One region of the Streptomyces sp. ID05-39B genome, then DNA from elsewhere that is predicted to be linked to it. Evidence: riboswitches for the same ligand, from Rfam matches in the RefSeq annotation. Region 1 holds a riboswitch; the other holds the start of a gene.
The links. A riboswitch is a leader RNA that binds a small molecule or an ion and turns the genes downstream of it on or off. The one in region 1 is predicted to bind cobalamin.

Region 1 (7,499 bases):
TGGCGCAGGATCCAGCGGTAGGGCGTCGTGCCGGTCTCCTGCTGGAAGCGGCGGGCGAAGGTGCGCGGCGCCATGTGGGCGCGGGCGGCGAGCTGCTCGACGGTGACCTCCTGGTCGAGGTGCTGCTCCATCCAGGCGAGCACCTCGCCCACGGTGTCGCAGGTCGAGCGTGGCAGCGGCCGCTGGATGTACTGCGCCTGGCCGCCGTCCCGGTGCGGCGGTACGACCATCCGGCGGGCGATGCCGTTGGCGACCTCGGGGCCCTGCTCCTTGCGCACGAGGTGCAGGCAGGCGTCGATGCCGGCGGCCGTGCCGGCCGAGGTGATCACCGGGTCCTCGTCGACGTAGAGCACGTCTGGTTCGACGGTCGTGCGCGGGTACTCGCGGGCGAGCTGTTGCGCGTGCCGCCAGTGCACCGCGCAGCGCCGCCCGTCCAGGAGTCCCGCCGCGGCCAGCACGAACACCCCGGAGCACACGCTCAGCACCCGGGTTCCGCGGTCCACGGCCCGGCGCAGCGCGTCGAGCAGCTCGGGCGGGAACTCCCGTGCCGTGTACGTGTCCCCGGCAGGCACGGCGATCAGGTCGGCGCTCTCCAGCCGTTCGAGGCCGTGAGAGGTGCTCATCGTGAAGCCGGCGTGCGGGGTGGACAGGGTCGGCCCCTCGGCCGAGGCGATGGCGAAGTCGTAGACGGGCAGCCCCTCGTCGCTGCGGTCGATGCCGAACACCTCGCAGACGACTCCGAGTTCGAAGGGGTGCACGCCGTCGAGGAGGATCGCGGCCACGTTCTTCAGCATGCGGCCAGTGTGCACCCGTAGTGGCAGGAATTTGAAGGTGTACGGCAGTCCTGCCACTGTCAGGAGTGTCATGAGAGCACGATGCTTACCTCATGAACGCACTCACCGAAGCCCTCACCGTCCTGGTCCTCTTCCTCCTCCTCGCGGGCCCGGCGCTCGTGGGGCTGGCCCACGAACGCCGGGTCGACCGCCAACTGCGCGAGGCGCGGACCCGGGCCGCCCGGTCTCGGACCGCCCGGTCTCAGAAGTCCTCGTCCAGGTCGACCGTGCCCTCCACCGCGACCTGGTACGCCGACGGCCGACGCTCGAAGAAGTTGGTCAGCTCCTGAACACCCTGCAGCTCCATGAAGGAGAACGGGTTCTCCGAGCCGTACACCGGGGCGAAGCCGAGGCGGCTCAGCCGCTGGTCGGCGACGCACTCCAGGTACTGGCGCATCGAGTCGGTGTTCATACCCGGCAGGCCGTCCCCGCACAGGTCGCGCGCGAACTGCAGCTCGGCCTCGACGGCCTCCCGCAGCATGTCGGTGACCTGCTCCTGGAGCCGGTCGTCGAACAGCTCCGGCTCCTCCTTGCGGACGGTGTCGACGACCTCGAACGCGAAGGACATGTGCATGGTCTCGTCACGGAACACCCAGTTGGTGCCGGTGGCGAGGCCGTGCAGCAGACCCCGGCTGCGGAACCAGTAGACGTAGGCGAAGGCGCCGTAGAAGAACAGGCCCTCGATGCACGCGGCGAAGCAGATCAGGTTGAGCAGGAAACGGCGGCGGTCGGACACCGACTCCAGCCGGTCCAGCTTCTCCACCGAGTCCATCCAGCGGAAGCAGAACTCGGCCTTCTCGCGGATGGAGGGGATGCTCTCGACCGCGTCGAAGGCGGCGGCGCGGTCCTCCGGGTCGGGGAGGTAGGTGTCCAGCAGGGTCAGGTAGAACTGGACGTGCACGGCCTCCTCGAACAGCTGCCGGCTCAGGTAGAGCCGTGCCTCGGGGGAGTTGATGTGCTTGTAGAGCGTGAGCACCAGGTTGTTCGAGACGATCGAGTCGCCCGTCGCGAAGAACGCGACCAGCCGGCCGATCAGGTGCTGCTCGGCGGGCGTCAGCTTCGCGAGGTCGGTGACGTCCGAGTGGAGGTCGACCTCCTCGACGGTCCAGGTGTTCTTGATGGCGTCCCGGTAGCGCTCGTAGAAGTCGGGGTAGCGCATGGGACGCAGGGTCAGTTCGAAGCCCGGGTCGAGCAGGTTCTTCTGGTTGTCTCGCATTACTGGCAGGCCTCGCAGGACTCGGGGTTCTCAAGGGAGCAGGCGACGGCCTCTTCGGGGGCCGGCTGCTGCACGGGGATGGGGGCCTGCGCCTGGGCGGCGCGGGCGATGCGGGTCGCCGGGCGCGAGCGCAGGTAGTACGTCGTCTTCAGCCCCGACTTCCAGGCGTACGCGTACATCGAGGAGAGCTTGCCGATGGTCGGCGTCTCGAGGAACAGGTTCAGGGACTGCGCCTGGTCCAGGTACGGGGTGCGCGCGGCGGCCATGTCGATCAGACCGCGCTGCGGGATCTCCCACGCCGTGCGGTACAAGGCCCGCACGTCCTCGGGGATCCAGGTGAACCCCTGGACCGAGCCGCTCGCCTCGCGCAGCGCCTCGCGGGTGCGGGCGTCCCAGACACCCAGCTCCTTGAGCTCCCGCACCAGGTAGGAGTTGACCTGGAGGAACTCGCCGGACAGCGTCTCGCGCTTGAACAGGTTGGAGACCTGCGGCTCGATGCACTCGTACACACCGGCGATCGAGGCGATGGTGGCGGTCGGAGCGATGGCCAGGAGCAGCGAGTTGCGCATGCCGGTCACCGCGATCCGCTCCCGCAGCGCCGCCCAGCGCTCCGGCCAGCTGAACTCGACGCCGTAGTGGTCGGGGTGCAGCACTCCCCGCGCGGTGCGGGTCTTCTCCCAGGCGGGCAGCGGGCCGTTGCGCTCGGCGAGGTCGGCGGAGGCCTCGTACGCGGCGAGCATGATGCGCTCGGCGATCCGGGTGGAGAGGGCCCTGGCCTCGGGCGAGTCGAAGGGCAGCCGCAGCTTGAAGAAGACGTCCTGGAGGCCCATCGCGCCCAGACCGACCGGACGCCAGCGGGAGTTGGAGCGGCCCGCCTGCTCGGTCGGATAGAAGTTGATGTCGACGACGCGGTCCAGGAAGGTGACGGCGGTGCGGACGGTCTCGTCCAGCCGCTCCCAGTCGAGGTCGTGGCCGACCACGAACGCGCCCAGGTTCACCGAGCCCAGGTTGCAGACCGCCGTCTCCCCGTCGTCGGTGACCTCCAGGATCTCCGTGCACAGGTTCGAGGAGTGGACGACATGACCCGGCTCGGCGGTCTGGTTGGCGGTGCGGTTGGCGGCGTCCTTGAACGTCATCCAGCCGTTGCCGGTCTGCGCGAGGGTGCGCATCATGCGGCCGTACAGGTCACGTGCAGGGATGGTCTTCCGCGACAGCCCCCGGGCCTCCGCCGCGCGGTAGGCCGCGTCGAACTCCGCGCCCCACAGGTCGACCAGCTCGGGCACGTCGGCCGGGGAGAACAGGGACCACTGACCGTCGGCGTCGACCCGGCGCATGAACTCGTCGGGGATCCAGTGCGCGAGGTTGAGGTTGTGCGTACGGCGGGCGTCCTCACCGGTGTTGTCGCGCAGCTCCAGGAACTCCTCGATGTCGGAGTGCCAGGTCTCCAGGTAGACCGCGGCGGCGCCCTTGCGCCGGCCGCCCTGGTTCACGGCGGCGACCGAGGCGTCCAGGGTCTTCAGGAACGGCACGATGCCGTTGGAGTGCCCGTTGGTGCCGCGGATGAGCGACCCGCGGGAACGGACGCGGCTGTACGACAGACCGATGCCGCCGGCGTGCTTGGAGAGGCGGGCGACCTGGTGGTAGCGGTCGTAGATGGAGTCCAGCTCGTCCAGCGGGGAGTCGAGGAGGTAGCAGGACGACATCTGGGGGTGCCGGGTGCCGGAGTTGAACAGGGTGGGGGAGGACGGCAGATAGTCCAGGCGGCTCATCAGCGTGTAGAGCGCGGAGACCTCGTCGACGGACCTCGCCGTGTCGTCCTCGGCCAGGCCGCTCGCCACCCGCAGCAGGAAGTACTGGGGCGTCTCGACCACCTTGCGGGTGATCGGGTGGCGCAGCAGGTAGCGGCCGTACAGGGTGCGCAGGCCGAAGTAGCCGAAGCGGTCGTCGGCGCCCGTGTCCACCAGCGCGTCGAGCCGGGCCGCGTGCAGCCGGACGAACTCGGCGGTGCGGTCGGCGATCAGGCCCTCGCGGTGGCCGACGGCCACGGACTCGGTGAAGGAGGTGACGCCCTGCGAGGCGGCCTCGGCGCGGATGCCGATCGTCAGCAGCCGGGCGGCCAGCCGGGAGTAGGCGGGATCCTCGGAGATCAGACCGGCGGCCGCCTCCGTGGCCAGCTCGCGCAGCTCCGGCTCGTCCGCCCGCGCGGACCGGCCCCGCAGTGCGGCGGCGGCGACCCGGCCGGGGTCGGCGTCGGGAAGGTCGGCGGTCAGCTCGGTCAGCGTCCGCAGCAATGAGGCTCCGGGACCGTCGGTCTCCAGGGCTGCTGAAACCGGTTCGGCTGGCGCGATGGTCACGTGGGGCTCTCCCTCGCTCGGCGAGGGCCTTGCGCAGGGCAGGGGGCAGCACACGAGCGCGGGGGCGCGTCGCGTCCACCGGCCCATTCCGCGAGGCCCGGACGTCAGGGCACCCGAGCCGGACGGACCGGGTGCGCTGCCGGCAGGTGCTCGGACTGACCATGCGTGCGCAAATGCAGAGGTACGCACGCAAGTACACCGTTGCGGGACAGTTCCGGATTCGCACCGGATTCCCCTGCGGCGACAGCGAGCATGAGCATACATCTTGTGCCGGGCCGCCGTGCGACCCCCAGATGTTGTGTCGGGCTGGCTTCGCAGCGTCAACTCATAGGTGCGCTTCGGCGGGAGCGCACCGTACGACAACGGGCCGCCGAGGCGACTTGCCTTCGGCGGCCCGCTGCGGGATGCGTACGAGGGGTGCTCCCTCCCGCTAGTGCCCTGCCCCCGCCGTGGCCGGGGGCAGCTCCGCCTTGACGCCCGGGTCCCCGGCGTCCGCCGTGTAGTCCGAAGGGGACGTCTCGTCGACGCCCTCCGGGGCCTTCAGCGCCTTCAAGACGAAGGTGAGCACCACCGTCACCACCACGTTCAGCACGAACGCCGTGAGGCCGATGTAGCCGATCTCACCGATTCCGGGGATCTCCTTCGACGAACCGCCGAAGTGCTTCTGGGAGGGGGAGGCGACGCCGTACGCCGCGACCGTGCCGTAGACCATGCCGACCGCCCAGCCGGCCAGCAGCGCCCAGCGGTGGAACCATCGGGTGAACAGGCCGCCGACCAGGGCCGGGAAGGTCTGCAGGATCCAGATGCCGCCCAGGAGCTGGAAGTTGATGGCGACCGTCTTGTCCATGGTGAGGACGAAGACCAGCGCGCCCACCTTCACCAGGAGCGAGACCAGCTTGGAGACACGGGTCTCCTCCCTGGGTGTGGCGTCCGGCTTGATGAAGTCCTTGTAGATGTTGCGGGTGAAGAGGTTCGCCGCCGCGATGGACATGATCGCCGCCGGCACCAGCGCGCCGATGCCGATCGCCGCGAACGCCACGCCCGCGAACCAGTCCGGGAACATGTCCTCGAACAACTGCGGGATCGCCAGCTGCCCGTTCTTGACCTTCACCCCGGCCGCGATCGCCATGAAGCCCAGCAGGGCGAGCAGACCCAGCATGAGCGAGTACAGCGGCAGGATGGTGGTGTTGCGGCGGATCACCTCACGGCTGCGCGAGGACAGCGTCGCGGTGATCGAGTGCGGGTACATGAACAGCGCCAGCGCGGAGCCCAACGCCAGCGTCGCGTACGTCCACTGGCCCGCGTCGCCCGGCACCAGCGCACCGCGCGGCGCGCCCGTCGCCGGGTTGGGCTGCGCGAAGGCGTCGCTCGCCTTGGCGAAGATGTCGTCGAACCCGCCCAGCTTGATCGGGATGTAGATGATCGCCACCGCGATGACGATGTAGATCAGCGTGTCCTTCACGAACGCGATCAGCGCGGGAGCCCGCAGGCCCGAGGAGTAGGTGTACGCCGCGAGCACGCCGAAGGCGATCAGCAGCGGCAGGTCCTTGACGAACCAGTTGGTGTCCTCGCCGCCGCCGACGCCCATCACGTCCAGTACGGCCTGGATGCCGACCAGTTGGAGCGCGATGTACGGCATGGTGGCCAGGATGCCCGTGACGGCCACGGCCAGGGACAGCCCCTTGGAGCCGAACCGGCCGCGCACGAAGTCCGAGGTCGTCACGTACCCGTGCTTGTGCGAGACCGACCACAGGCGCGGCAGGAACGTGAAGATCAGCGGGTAGACGAGGATCGTGTACGGCACCGCGAAGAAGCCCGCCGCGCCGGCCGCGTAGATCGCCGCCGGGACCGCCACGAACGTATAGGCCGTGTACAGGTCGCCGCCGAGCAGGAACCAGGTGACCCAGGTACCGAAGGACCGGCCGCCCAAGCCCCATTCGTCGAGGCTGTGCTCGTCGTCGGCCCTGCGCCAGCGGGCCGCCAGGAAACCCATGACGGTGACGGCCAGGAAGAAGAAGATGAAGACGGCGAGTGCCACGCCGTTCACGCCGTCGTTCACTTCGCCGCACCTCCGCCCTGGTTCCTGCGGCCGCGCTGGTCGAACTGCCACAGCTTGTACGCGGTCACCGTGAGCAGGGTGGAGAGCAGCACCCACAGCATCTGGTACCAGTAGAAGAAGGGGATGCCGATGAACGTGGGGTCGGTCTTCGCATACGAGCCGACCCACAGCATCGCCACGAAGGGTGCGAACAGACAGAGGACGATGGCGACGCGCAAAGGCGTGACCACCGGCCCTCTGTTCACTTCTGGGGCTTCTGACATCGGGCGGCTCCGTCCCCTAGCAGATCATGTGCAACGCGCACGAAATGTAGGTGACGGATAAAGCCAAGCGGAAGACCTCGTCCGCATATCGGTCCCGATACTCCACGCTGTGCTGTCCCGGGGGATCACCCCGGACTCCCAGCCGTCCCGCCGAACCGCCCGTCCAGTCCACCGCTCGTCCAGTCCACCGGCCGCTGGTCCACCGGCCGCTGGCCCACAGACCGCTAGTCCACAGGCCGCTTGAGTCGCGCCACGAACTTGTACCGGTCCCCCCGGTACACCGAGCGCACCCACTCCACCGGCAGGCCCTCCCTGTCCACGGAGTGGCGGGACAGCATCAGCATCGGCAGACCGACGTCCGTGCCGAGCAGGCCCGCCTCGCGCGGGGTGGCCAGGGAGGTCTCGATGGTCTCCTCGGCCTCGGCGAGGTGGACGCCGTAGACCTCGGCGAGCGCCGTGTAGAGGGACGTGTACTTCACCAGAGACCTGCGCAGGGCCGGGAATCGCTTGGCCGAGAGGTGGGTGGTCTCGATGGCCATCGGTTCGCCGTTGGCCATGCGCAGCCGCTCGATGCGCAGCACACGGCCGCCCGTGGTGATGTCGAGCAGCTCGGCGAGGCGGTCGTCGGCCGTGATGTAGCCGATGTCCAGCAGCTGCGAGGTGGGTTCGAGACCCTGGGCGCGCATGTCCTCGGTGTACGAGGTGAGTTGGAGCGACTGGGACACCTTCGGCTTGGCCACGAAGGTGCCCTTGCCCTGGATGCGCTCCAGCCGG
Region 2 (7,499 bases), on a different contig from region 1:
GAGGGCCTCCGCCGTGCTCGCGTCGTGGCGGACGCGGACGCAGGCCGTGCGCGCGGGCGGCGGGGTCTCGCCGGAGGGCGCGTCCGCCGGGGTGCCGAAGTCGACGACCAGGGCGACCCGCTTCATGCCGTCCCGCGCCGGGGTCCGCGCGCAGATCGCCTCGAACGAGGCCGCGCCGCGTGGCCGTGACGTGTCCTGCGAGTCCTGGCTGACCGCGAACCGGAAGCCCTGGACGGCGCCGTCGGCGGGGCGGGCCGTGGAGGGGCCCTCGGTGGCGTAGACCCAGCGGTCGCCGTCGCGGTCCCAGAACGACCAGTAGCGGTATCCGGCGGCCTGGGCCGGGCCGGTGCCGGCCGCCAGAGCCAGGAACACCGCGGCGACGAGCAGGGCGGCGAGGCGGCCTATCACTGCTGCCGCTTCCTGCGGCCGCTGATCAGGAAGCCGATCCCGATACCCGCGACGAGGAAGACGCCGACGGTCCACCAGACGCCGAAGCCGTCGTCGGAGTCCTCGGTGCCGTCCTTCTCGTCGGAGTCGTCACGCTGGAGGCCACCGGTCGCCTTGCCGGTCTGCTGCGGCGTCGGGCCCGTCGAGTTGAGGGCGGCGACCAGGTCCGTGCCGCCGAACGCGCGCGGGTCCGTACCCGTCGCGTGGGCGGCGAAGACCAGCTGGGCGTAGGCGGCGGGGCCGCTCTGCTTCGCCCAGGCTGCGGCGTTCCGCTGGAGCCAGGCGAGGGGCTTCCGGGCCTGCTCGGCGCCGCCCTGTGCGGCGAGCGCGACCACGGCGTCGGCGGTGTTGCCGTAGTCCGGCTGGTTCTCGGCGCCGGGCAGCACGGAGGTCAGGTACCCGTCCTTGGCGACGGACTTCGCCAGGTAGGCGGCGCCGTTCGCGGCGGCCTGCGGCGAGCCCGGATAGCCGGCGTCGGCGCAGGCGGCGGCGTCCGCCTTCCTCGCGGCTCCGGCCGCGAGGCCCTTGCCGAGCGCCCCGAGGACGCCCGCCGCCGTGGCGTCCGCGTTCGCCGACAGCTTGCCCTGCTTGTCGGGCTGGTAGGCGAAGGCGCCGCCCGCGGCACAGGGCAGCGCCAGCCCGACCAGGGCGTCGTACGGCGACCTCCCGCCCTTCACGACCTCCGCCGGCTTCGCCCCGGCCGCCGCCAGCGCGCCCACGACGACGGACGTCGAGTTGGTGTCGCTGGCACCGCCGGGGGCGTACCCCCAGCCACCGTCCGCGTTCTGTACGGACTTCAGCCAGCCGACGGCCTTGTCCACCGCGGCCTCGTGCCCGCCGAGGGCCGCGAGGGCCTGGACGGCGGCGGCCGTGCTGTTGCTGTCGACCATCAGCTTGGCGTCGCAGGCCTTGGCCGGGTCGGCGCGGAACGCGGCGAAGGAGCCGTTCGCGCACTGCTGGCCGGTCAGCCAGTCCACGGCCTTCCCCGCCGGCTTCACCCCGGCCGTGTCCTGGGCGAGCAGCGCGAGCGACTGGCGCCAGACGCCGTCGTACGTCGGGTCGGCGCTGCCGTACAGGCCGGACGGGATCGCCACGGACGGAGTCGGCGACGGGGACGCGGCCACGGCGGGCGTGGCGGCGCCGATCACTGCGGTGGCGGCCAGGACCGCGGCGCTGCGACGGACGTTCATGATCGGCGGGTGCCTCTCCCTGTCAGGGAGCCGGGCAGCACGGGACATCCCGGCGGCTCGGCTCCGCATACCTCGACGGTGCCGTACGGCGGCGGCGCCGACGCACGTGAGCCGGTCACGTCCGTCCGGGGCAGTCCGGCTGGCAATGGTGGTGTCCACTGCTCACGGTTGCGGGTCAGCGCCGGAATTGCACCGGCTTTCCCCCGTACGGGTGTGATGACGACCGGGCCACTGTACTCGGCCGTAGGAATGGCCCTGAGGGCAGCCCGTGAGCGGGGGTACGTGCGGCCCGTGGGAACGACGGGGAGCGCGCCGCTCGACCCGGGCGGACGGTGCCGATACGTCCGGTGAAGTGCGCGCCGCGTCTGCCGCCGTGCCTACACGGCCACGTACGTGACCGGCTCGCTCCCCGTCACCGCCTCCGCGTGCCCCAGTTTCACCAGGCGCCGCAGGTGGGCCTCGGCCTCCGAGACGGCGATGTTCCGGGAGCCGTACGGGATCTGCTCCCAGGGGCGGTTCCACTCCATGCGCTCGGCGAGCTGCCAGGGGGTGAGCGGCTCGGCCAGCAACTCCCTCAGGCCGGCGAGGCGGTCCTCGTGGTGGGCGAGCAGGTCCCGTACCCGGGACGAGGCGTCGGTGAAGGCGTACTGGTGGGCGGGGAGGATCTCGGCGACGGCGAGGCGGCCGACGCGTTCGAGGGAGGCCAGGTAGTCGCCGAGGGGGTCGGTGACCGTGGCGTCGTCGGGGTCCTCGTACAGGCCGATGTGCGGGGTGATCTCCGGCAGCAGATGGTCGCCGGAGAACAGCCGTCCGTGGCCCGGCAGTCGGTCCGGGTGGTCCTCCTCCAGGTGGAGGCAGACATGGCCGGGGGTGTGGCCCGGCGTCCAGATCGCGCGCAGGCGGCGGCCGGGCAGGTCGAGGAGTTCCCCCGGCTCGATCTCGCGGTCGGGAAGGGCGGGGGAGAGGCCCGGGAACGCGCGGCGCCGGGCGGTGCGCAGCGGGGCCACGTGCTCCTCGGGCGCACCGGCGGCCACCAGCTTGTCCGTCATGTACGTGTACCAGCGGGCGGGCCGGGTCGCGCGGGTCCGCCGGACGATCGCGCCGTCCGCCGCGTGCATCGCGATCCACGCGCCGCTGGCCTCGCGCACCGCGCCCGACAGGCCGTGGTGGTCGGGGTGGTGGTGGGTGACGACGATGCCGTACAGCTCGGTGACGGAGGTGCCGCAGGCGGTGAGCCCGGCGGTCAGGGCGTCCCAGGAGGCGGGGTCGTCCCAGCCGGTGTCGACGAGGACCGGCCCGCGGTCGGTGTCGACGACGTACACCAGGGTGTGCCCGAGGGGGTTGTCCGGGATGGGCACGCGCAGCGAGCACACGCCTCCGCCGTGGTCGTACGTCGTCGGGGGCACGGGGCCCTCGTCCAGGCTGCTCGTCATGCGCCCTCCGTCCCACGGCCATTGCCCACTATAACGAGAACTGGTATCAGTTTCTGAAACACCGTCAGAAACTTCGTCTCAGACACGTCGGCGGAGACTCAGAGACGCCGGCGCCCTCGGGAGGCAGTCGCCATGGCCGAGCTAGTGGAACACGGACAGCTGTTCATCGGCGGGGAGTTGACCGACCCCCTCGGCAAGGACGTCATCGAGGTCGTCTCGCCGCACACCGAGGAGGTCATCGGGCGCGTACCGCACGCCTCGCCCGCCGACGTGGACCGGGCGGTCGCGGCGGCGCGGCGGGCCTTCGACGAGGGGCCGTGGCCCCGGCTGCCGCTGGCGGAGCGGATCGCGGTCGTCACCCGCATCAAGGACGGGATCGCCGCCCGGTACGAGGAGATCGCCCGGGTGATCTCCTCCGAGAACGGCTCCCCGTATTCCTGGAGCGTCCTCGCGCAGGCGCTCGGCGCGATGATGGTGTGGGACGCGGCGATCACCGTCGCGCGCGGCTTCCCCGTCGAGGAGCGGCGCGACGGCGTCCTCGGGAAGATCCTGGTGCGGCGCGAACCGGTCGGGGTCGTGGCCGCGGTCGCCCCCTGGAACGTCCCGCAGTTCGTGGCCGCCGCCAAGCTCGCGCCCGCGCTGCTCACCGGCTGCACGGTGGTGCTCAAGCCGTCGCCCGAATCACCTCTGGACGCCTACCTGTTGGCGGAGATCACCCGGGAGGCGGGACTGCCCGAAGGGGTCCTGTCGATCCTTCCCGCGGACCGGGAGGTGAGCGAGTACCTGGTCGGGCATCCCGGCGTCGACAAGGTCTCCTTCACCGGATCGGTGGCGGCCGGCAAGCGCGTGATGGAGGTCGCCGCCCGCCATCTCACCCGCGTCACCCTGGAGTTGGGCGGCAAGTCGGCGGCGCTCGTCCTGCCGGACGCGGACATCGAGACGACCGTCCCCCAGGTCGTCTCGGCGGCCTGGATGAACAACGGCCAGGCCTGCGTCGCCCAGACGCGCATCCTGCTGCCGCGCTCCCGCTACGACGAGTTCGCGGACGCCTTCACGGCGGCGGCCGGCGCACTGGTCGTCGGCGACCCGCTGGACCCCGCGACCCAGGTCGGCCCGCTGGTCGCCAGGCGTCAGCAGCAGCGCAATCTCGACTACATCCGCATCGGCCAGGAGGAGGGCGCGAAGATCCTCACGGGCGGCGGCCGGCCGCCCGGCCTGGACCGCGGCTGGTATGTCGAGCCGACCCTCTTCGGAGACGTCGACAACTCCATGCGGATCGCCCGCGAGGAGATCTTCGGCCCGGTGATCTGCCTCCTGCCCTACGGCGACGAGGCCGAGGCCGTGAAGATCGCCAACGACTCCGACTACGGCCTGAGCGGCAGTGTGTGGACCGCGGACGTCGGGCACGGCATCGAGGTGGCCCGCCAGGTCCGCACCGGGACGTACTCCGTGAACACCTTCAGCCTCGACATGCTCGGCCCGTTCGGCGGTTACAAGAACAGCGGCCTGGGCCGGGAGTTCGGCCCCGAAGGGTACGGCGAGTACCTGGAGCACAAGATGATCCACCTGCCGGCCGGCTGGGAGGGCTGAGCGGATGGGCGTACCCGGGACGGGAGACCGCTGGCACGTCGAGGTCGACCGCTCCCTGTGCATCGGCTCCGCCCAGTGCCTGCACCACGCCCCCGACCGCTTCCACCTCGACCGCGCCCGCCAGTCCCACCCGAGCGCCCCCGACACGGGCGCCGACGAACGCGTCCTGGCGGCCGCGGAGAGCTGCCCGGTCGAGGCGATCGTGATCACCCTGGCGGAGAACGGGGAGGCGGTGTTCCCGCCGGAGGAGTAGAGCCGGCGGCCGCCCTACCGGGGCGGGGGCGGCTGCGTCACGTCGATCAGCCGGCAGACCGTTTCGATGTCGATGCGGACCTGGGCGATGGAGGCCCGGCCCGAGAGCCAGGTGATGAGGGCCGAGTGCCAGGTGTGTTCGATGACGCGGACCGCGGAGAGCTGTTCCGCAGTGGGATCCGCCAGGCCCATCGCGTCCAGGATGATCGCGGTGGTCTGGCGGGACACCTGGTCGACCTCGGGGGAGACGCTGCGGTCGGCGAAGGTGAGGGCGCGGACCATCGCGTCGGCCAGGTGCGGCTCGCGCTGGAGGGCCCGGAAGGCGCGCATCAGGGTCTCCGCGACCCGCTCGGCCGGGGTGTCGCCCGCCGGGGGCTTCTTCCTCAGCGTGCCGTGCATCCGCTCCAACTGGTCCTGCATCGTGGCGACCAGCAGATGCACCTTGGACGGGAAGTAGCGGTAGAGCGTGCCGAGGGCCACCTGCGAGGACTCGGCGACCTCCCGCATCTGCACCGCGTCGAACCCGCCCCGGCTCGCCAGCCGGGCGCTCGCGTGCAGGATGCGGCGGCGACGGGCCTCCTGCCGCTCGGTGAGGGGAGCGGCGGAGGGGCGCTGGATGCTGGTATCCACCTTGTCCCCCTTGGCGTGCGCGGGCATGGGTCCCGTTCCGTGACGGTCGGTGAGGCCTTGTGATCACTCAGCGGAACAGGGCGCCGGGTCGTGGCGTGAATCACCTGATCCACGGCTCACAGCGTCCTTACCTGCCGGTAGATTCAGAGCCTCCCGGACGATCAAGTCTGAAACTTGTTCTAGATTAGCGTCCCGTCGTAGTCTCGCGGGACAGTGCAGGCAGAAGGGGGCCCGGAGTGACCGCTGAGGCCAGTCAGGCGGGGTCCCAGGACCTCGCCGCGGACGGCGGGCGACCGCTCGACATCGCGCTCCTCACCTACAAGGGAAACCCGTTCTGCGGCGGCCAGGGCGTCTACGTCCGCCACCTCTCGCGTGAACTCGCCCGCCTCGGCCACCGCGTCGAGGTCATCGGCTCCCAGCCGTACCCGGTCCTCGACGGGGGCCACGACGGCCGGCTGTCCCTCACCGAGCTGCCCAGTCTCGACCTCTACCGTCAGCCGGACCCCTTCCGCACCCCGGGACGCGGCGAGTACCGCGACTGGATCGACGCCCTCGAAGTGGCGACGATGTGGACCGGCGGCTTTCCCGAGCCGCTGACCTTCTCGCTGCGGGCCCGCCGCCATCTGCGCGCCCGCCGTGGCGAGTTCGACGTCGTGCACGACAACCAGACCCTCGGCTACGGCCTGCTGGGTGATGTCGGCGCCCCGCTGGTCACCACCATCCACCACCCCATCACCGTCGACCGGCAGTTGGAGCTGGACGCCGCCGAGGGACGCAAGCGGCGTGCCTCGGTGCGCCGCTGGTACGCCTTCACCCGTATGCAGAAGCGCGTCGCCCGCCGGCTGCCGTCCGTGCTCACCGTCTCCGGCACCTCCCGCCAGGAGATCGTCGAGCACCTCGGGGTCCGTGACGAGCGCATCCACGTCGTCCACATCGGCGCCGACACCGACCTGTTCGCGCCCGACTCGTCCGTGTCCGTCGTGCCGGGCCGCATCGTCACGACGTCCAGCGCGGACGTGCCCCTCAAGGGCCTGGTCTTCCTCGTCGAGGCGCTGGCCAAGGTCCGTACCGAACAGCCGAACGCCCATCTCGTCGTCGTCGGCAAGCGCCCGCAGGAGGGCCCCGTCGCCGCCGCCGTCGAACGCTACGGCCTCGAAGGCGCCATCGAGTTCGTCAAGGGCATCTCCGACGCCGAACTCGTCGACCTGGTCCGCTCGGCGGAGGTCGCCTGCGTGCCCTCCCTCTACGAAGGCTTCTCGCTGCCGGCCGCCGAGGCCATGGCGACCGGCACCCCACTCGTCGCCACCACCGGCGGCGCCACCCCCGAGGTCGCCGGACGCGACGGCGAGACCTGCCTGGCCGTACCGCCGGGCGACGCGGGAGCGCTGGCCACCGCGCTGAGCCGGCTGCTCGCCGACCCCGCACTGCGGGCCCGGATGGGCGCGGCCGGACGCGAGCGGGTGCTGGAGCGGTTCACCTGGGCGCGCGCCGCCGAGGGCACCGTCGAGCGGTACCGCGAGGCCGTCGAGCGGGGCGGAGACCGACGCGGCCCCCGCCCCTTCGGAGCGCTGCCGGCTCTTCCCGCCCCGGCCTCCTCCCCAGATGCTGTCCCAGACGTTGACGTCGAATCCGATCGCGAAAGCAGGGCCACGTGCTGACCGTCGACTTCTCCCGGTTCCCGCTCGCCCCGGGCGACCGTGTCCTGGACCTCGGCTGCGGGGCGGGACGCCACGCCTTCGAGTGCTACCGGCGCGGCGCCCAGGTCGTGGCGCTGGACCAGAACGCCGAGGAGATCCGCGAGGTCGCCAAGTGGTTCGCCGCCATGAAGGAGGCCGGCGAGGCCCCCGAGGGCGCGACCGCCACCGCGATGGAGGGCGACGCCCTCGCGCTGCCCTTTCCCGACGAGTCCTTCGACGTCGTCATCATCTCCGAGGTGATGGAGCACATCCCCGACGAC

Region 2: it holds a riboswitch for cobalamin, as region 1 does, so the genes downstream of both, P1P75_RS29440 (prenyltransferase/squalene oxidase repeat-containing protein) here and P1P75_RS08435 (ribonucleoside-diphosphate reductase subunit alpha) in region 1, are expected to answer to the same signal.

What each region holds. Positions count from the first base shown of each region.
Region 1 is NZ_JARGEF010000023.1:32,376-39,874, reverse strand. Features, by position in the region: gene P1P75_RS08450 (helix-turn-helix domain-containing protein) at 1-794, opposite strand, end outside; gene P1P75_RS08445 (hypothetical protein) at 887-1,123, shown strand; gene P1P75_RS08440 (ribonucleotide-diphosphate reductase subunit beta) at 1,036-2,049, opposite strand; gene P1P75_RS08435 (ribonucleoside-diphosphate reductase subunit alpha) at 2,049-4,403, opposite strand; cobalamin riboswitch at 4,527-4,698, opposite strand; gene mctP (monocarboxylate uptake permease MctP) at 4,834-6,462, opposite strand; gene P1P75_RS08425 (DUF3311 domain-containing protein) at 6,459-6,725, opposite strand; gene P1P75_RS08420 (GntR family transcriptional regulator) at 6,950-7,499, opposite strand, start outside.
Region 2 is NZ_JARGEF010000176.1:323-7,821, forward strand. Features, by position in the region: gene P1P75_RS29435 (SCO2322 family protein) at 1-408, opposite strand, end outside; gene P1P75_RS29440 (prenyltransferase/squalene oxidase repeat-containing protein) at 405-1,637, opposite strand; cobalamin riboswitch at 1,746-1,881, opposite strand; gene P1P75_RS29445 (MBL fold metallo-hydrolase) at 2,015-3,070, opposite strand; gene P1P75_RS29450 (aldehyde dehydrogenase) at 3,203-4,660, shown strand; gene P1P75_RS29455 (ferredoxin) at 4,665-4,913, shown strand; gene P1P75_RS29460 (TetR family transcriptional regulator) at 4,928-5,569, opposite strand; gene P1P75_RS29465 (glycosyltransferase family 4 protein) at 5,779-7,200, shown strand; gene P1P75_RS29470 (class I SAM-dependent methyltransferase) at 7,194-7,499, shown strand, end outside.